2 regions of the Kitasatospora sp. NPDC059795 genome follow, and region 1 is predicted to be linked to the other one. Evidence: riboswitches for the same ligand, from Rfam matches in the RefSeq annotation. Region 1 holds a riboswitch; the other holds the start of a gene.
What was found. Region 1 has a riboswitch for cobalamin ahead of metE (5-methyltetrahydropteroyltriglutamate--homocysteine S-methyltransferase). Riboswitches for the same ligand answer to the same signal wherever they lie in the genome.
Positions count from the first base shown of each region.

Region 2: it holds a riboswitch for cobalamin, as region 1 does, so the genes downstream of both, ACFV4P_RS06145 (ribonucleoside-diphosphate reductase subunit alpha) here and metE (5-methyltetrahydropteroyltriglutamate--homocysteine S-methyltransferase) in region 1, are expected to answer to the same signal.

Region 1 is NZ_JBHWID010000005.1:419,223-421,416, reverse strand. It holds gene metE (5-methyltetrahydropteroyltriglutamate--homocysteine S-methyltransferase) at 1-919, opposite strand, end outside; cobalamin riboswitch at 1,070-1,291, opposite strand; gene cobF (precorrin-6A synthase (deacetylating)) at 1,357-2,118, opposite strand; gene ACFV4P_RS13880 (HelD family protein) at 2,169-2,194, opposite strand, start outside.
Region 2 is NZ_JBHWID010000002.1:487,024-489,217, forward strand. It holds gene ACFV4P_RS06145 (ribonucleoside-diphosphate reductase subunit alpha) at 1-1,180, opposite strand, end outside; cobalamin riboswitch at 1,352-1,484, opposite strand; gene ACFV4P_RS06150 (GNAT family N-acetyltransferase) at 1,571-2,083, opposite strand.

The DNA of each region.
Region 1 (2,194 bases):
TGATCCACACGTTGCGGCCGTCCACCACGCCCGCGACCAGGCGCTTGCCGGGCAGGCCGCCGACCGCGGCGAGGTCGGTGAGGTTGCCCGCGGCCGGGCCGGTGAAGTCCAGCGCCAGGCCCTCGACGGGGGCCTTGGCGAGGGTGATCAGGGCCTCGCCGAGCCGGTCGAAGTAGGAGGCGACCAGCAGCTTCGGGCGGTCCGTCAGCGTGCCGAGCTCGCGGTAGGCGCGGGCGGCGGCGTTCAGTTCGGCCGGGGTGCGGTCCTGGACGAGCGCGGGCTCGTCGAGCTGCACCCACGCCGCGCCGGCGGCCCGCAGGTCGGCGAGGAGTTCGGCGTACACCGGCAGCAGCCGGTCCAGCAGGGTGAGCGGCTCGAAACCGTCCGGAGCGCCGGGGGCGGCCTTGGCGAGCAGCAGGTAGCTGATCGGGCCGAGCAGCACCGGGCGGGCCCGGTAACCCTGGAGCAGGGCCTCGCGGAGTTCGCCGACCTGCTTGGCGGAGTTCGCGGCGAACACCGTGTCCGGCCCCAACTCGGGTACCAGGTAGTGGTAGTTGGTGTCGAACCACTTGGTCATTTCGAGCGGCGCGAGCTCCTGGGTGCCGCGCGCCATGGCGAAGTACCCGGCCAGCGGATCGGCGTCCACGGCGGCCCGGTGCCGGGGCGGGATCGCGCCGACGGCGACCGTGGTGTCGAGCACGTGGTCGTACAACGAGAAGTCGCCGGTGGGGACTTCGGTGATGCCGGCGCCGGCCAGCTGCCGCCAGTTGGAGCAGCGCAGGGCGGCGGCGGTGGCGAGCAGCACGTCGGCGGTGACGGCGCCCTTCCAGTAGCCCTCGACGGCCTTCTTCAACTCCCGGTTGCCGCCCTGGCGGGGGTAGCCGTGGACGGTCGCCGCGGCTGCGGACTTCGTGGTCAAGGGGACTCTCCTTCGCGAGCCTCGAACCTCGGGTCCGACGGCACTGGAGGGCGCGAAGGGGTCACTGGCCGGGCGGCGTGCGTCAACTGCGCCCGCCCGCCCGGTTGTTCGCCGACCCGCCCTCGAGGTCATCGGAGGCCGGGCGCGAACGGTCGCGCCCGGGCAACGGGCAGGTATTCGGACTCGTGGGCCACGCCCGGGCCGAGGCCCGGACACCTACTGGCCGTCGCTTCCCGGGCCCGTCCGGACCCAGTGCGTATGACGGCGGTCGTTCCCACTCACCGCTGCGGGGCAGTCCCGGATTCCCACCGGGTTCCCTCTTGCGACGCGCCTGCCTGGCGGGCAGGGCGAACCAGTTGCGCGGCCAGTGTAGAACGGAGCGGACGGGATCAGGACCGAATTCCGTCACCCGTCCGCTCCGTGGGACGCGGGCCGGGTCAGTCCTCGGTGCGGCGCAGCAGGTAGCTGTCCATGATCCAGCCCTTGCGGGCCCGCGCCTCCTCGCGCAACTCGGCGATGCGGTCGGCCTGTTCGGCGAGCGGGCCGGCCGCCAGGATCTCGTCCTCGGTGCCCAGGTAGGCGCCGTAGTGGATGTGCACGCCCTCGGGGTCGATCGCGGTGAACGCCGCCTGGCCGTCCAGCATCACCACCGCGTCCTCCGCGCCCGGGCCGAAGCCCTCGGCGGCCAGCCGCCGCCCGGTGGTGATCCGCACCGGGCGCGCGGTGCGGGTCAGGGTGGTGCGGTGACGGGCCGCCAGCACCGAGATGCTGCTGATGCCGGGGAGGACGGTGTACTCGAAGGCGGTGCGGCCGCGCGCCAGGATCCGGTCCAGTACGGCGATCACACTGTCGTACAGCGCGGGGTCGCCCCAGACCAGCAGCGCGCCGGTCTCGCCGTCCGCCAGCTCCTCGACGACCGCCTGCTCGACCAGATCGGCGCGCCGCTCCCGCCACTCCTCCACGGCCTCCTTGTACGCGGCCGTCGAACGGTCCCGCGCCGGGTCGATCAGCTCGACCACCCGGTGCCCGGGCCGCCCGTGTTCGGCGATCATCCGACGCCGCAGCCGGATCAGGTCCTGCCGCTCCTCGGGCTTGTCCAGCAGCAGGAACGCATCGGTGCGGCCGATCGCCTTGACCGCCTCCAGAGTGAGGTGGTCGGGATCGCCCGCGCCGATGCCGATGACGAGAAGGGTACGCATGACGCCGATTCTGCCTGGTGGCCCCGGCGGACCCGCAGGTGGGAGGCGCGTTACGCGCCCGGCCCCCGCACCGCGA
Region 2 (2,194 bases), on a different contig from region 1:
GGGTCTGCGCGGGGATGGTGCGCACGGCCTTGCCGGCCAGCTCGGCCTTGCGGTACGCCTCGTCGAAGTCGGCGCCCCACAGGTCGACCAGCTCGGGCACGTCCGCCGGGGAGAACAACGACCAGTCCTCGTTGGCGTTGACGCGGCGCATGAACTCGTCCGGGATCCAGTGCGCCAGGTTCAGGTTGTGGGTGCGCCGGGCCTCTTCGCCGGTGTTGTCGCGGAGCTCCAGGAACTCCTCGATGTCGGCGTGCCAGGTCTCCAGGTACACGCAGGCCGCGCCCTTGCGCCGTCCGCCCTGGTTGACCGCCGCCACGGAGGAGTCCAGGGTGCGCAGGAACGGGACGATGCCGTTCGACTTGCCGTTGGTGCCGCGGATCAGCGAGCCGCGGGAGCGGATCCGCGAGTAGGACAGGCCGATGCCGCCGGCGTGCTTGGACAGCCGGGCGATCTGCGCGTACCGGTTGTAGATCGAGTCCAGGTTGTCCAGCGGCGAGTCCAGCAGGTAGCAGGAGGACATCTGCGGGTGCCGGGTGCCGGAGTTGAACAGCGTGGGGGAGCTGGTCAGGTACTCCAGGCGGCTCATCAGCTTGTAGAGCTCGGCCACCTCCAGCACCGACTGCTCGGAGGTGCCGACCGCCAGGCCCGCCGCGACGCGCAGCAGGAAGTGCTGCGGGGTCTCGACCACCTTGCGGGTGATCGGGTGGCGCAGCAGGTAGCGGGACTGCACGGTGCGCAGGCCGAAGTACTCGAAGCGGTCGTCGCCGGAGGCGTCGATCAGCGAGTCGAACAGCTCGGTGTGCGCGGCGACGAACTCGGCGGTGGCGTCACCGATCAGGCCCTCGGCGTGGCCGACGGCGATCGAGGCGGAGAACGAGGTGACGCCCTGGGTGGCGGCCTCGTCGGCGATCTCCATCGCCAGCAGGCGCGCGGCCAGCTTCGAGTACTGCGGGTCCTCGGCGATCATCGACGCGGCGGCCTCCACGGCCAGCCCGCGCAGCTCGGCGAAGTCCGAACCGGCGTGGCGGCCGCGCAGCGCGGCGGCGGCGACGTGGCCGGGGTCCACCTGGGGGAGGTCGGTGCTGCGGTCGGTGAGCAGCCGAAGCAGCGCCGCACCGGGGTCGGTGAAGGCGTCGGCGGAACCCTGGGACGGCAGGGTGACTGAGGCGGCGACGGTCAAGGCGCACTCTCTCCTGTGGCGGCGACGGACGTGGATCGAGGTGTCCGGTGGCACACGGGAGGACAGGGGAGGACGGCACGCCGAAACGCTCGATCGGCGCGCGAAAGACCCACCCCCGGCCCGCCCGCGAGGCCGGACGGCAAAGCTGTGCTGCATGGCGTCTGCGGGGATGCCGTGTCGCACACCGTCGGCAGGTCCTCGGACTGCGCGGGCGTCGCTACAGCCCGCTCACCGTTGCGGGGCAGTCCCGGATTTGCACCGGGTTCCCCTGCTTCGACAGCGAGTCGAGCATACATGTTGTGGCGGCTGGAGCTGGCGGCACCAGATGTAGTAGCCGCGTGTCGCGGCGTGGTGCCGCGCGTAGACAACGGGAACCACGCCGGAGAGGCCTCAGAACCGCATCGTGTAGACCATCAGGTCCACCCCGGGGGCCGGCGCCCAGTCCCGTTCCGGGGTCCGGACGAAGCCCAGAGCATCGTAGATCCGATGCGCGGCGGTCATCGTCGGCCGGGTGGAGAACGCCATCCCGGCCAGTCCGAGTTCCCGGCTGCGGTCGATCGCCGCGGACACCAGCGCCCGGCCGACGCCGCGCCCGCGGGCCGCCGTGCCGACCGCCAGCATCCGGATCTCACCCTCGTCCGGACGCGCGATGTCCGCCCACGGGTTGCCGCCCGCGGCGAACGTCACACTGCCGAGCACCGAGCCGCCGGCGCGGTCGACGGCGACCAGCACCTCGGCCTCCCGGTTGCGCCGGGCGGCGTCCCGCAGGAGCTCGACGTAGTCGGACCCGGGGCGGGTGTGGCCGTCGCCGACGAAGGCTTCGACGGTGACCTCCGCGGCTCCGGCGAGGTCGTGGTCGAGGGCGCGGCGGACGAGCGTGACGCGGTCGGTCGGGGAGTGCATCCGGACAGTGTGCCGGACCGCTCCCGGCGCGGATCGGCCAGGTCCGGGTCGAACGGCCCGCCGAGATGGCAGGAATGCGCCTTTGCCGCGAAATCCTGCCAGTGCCATGCT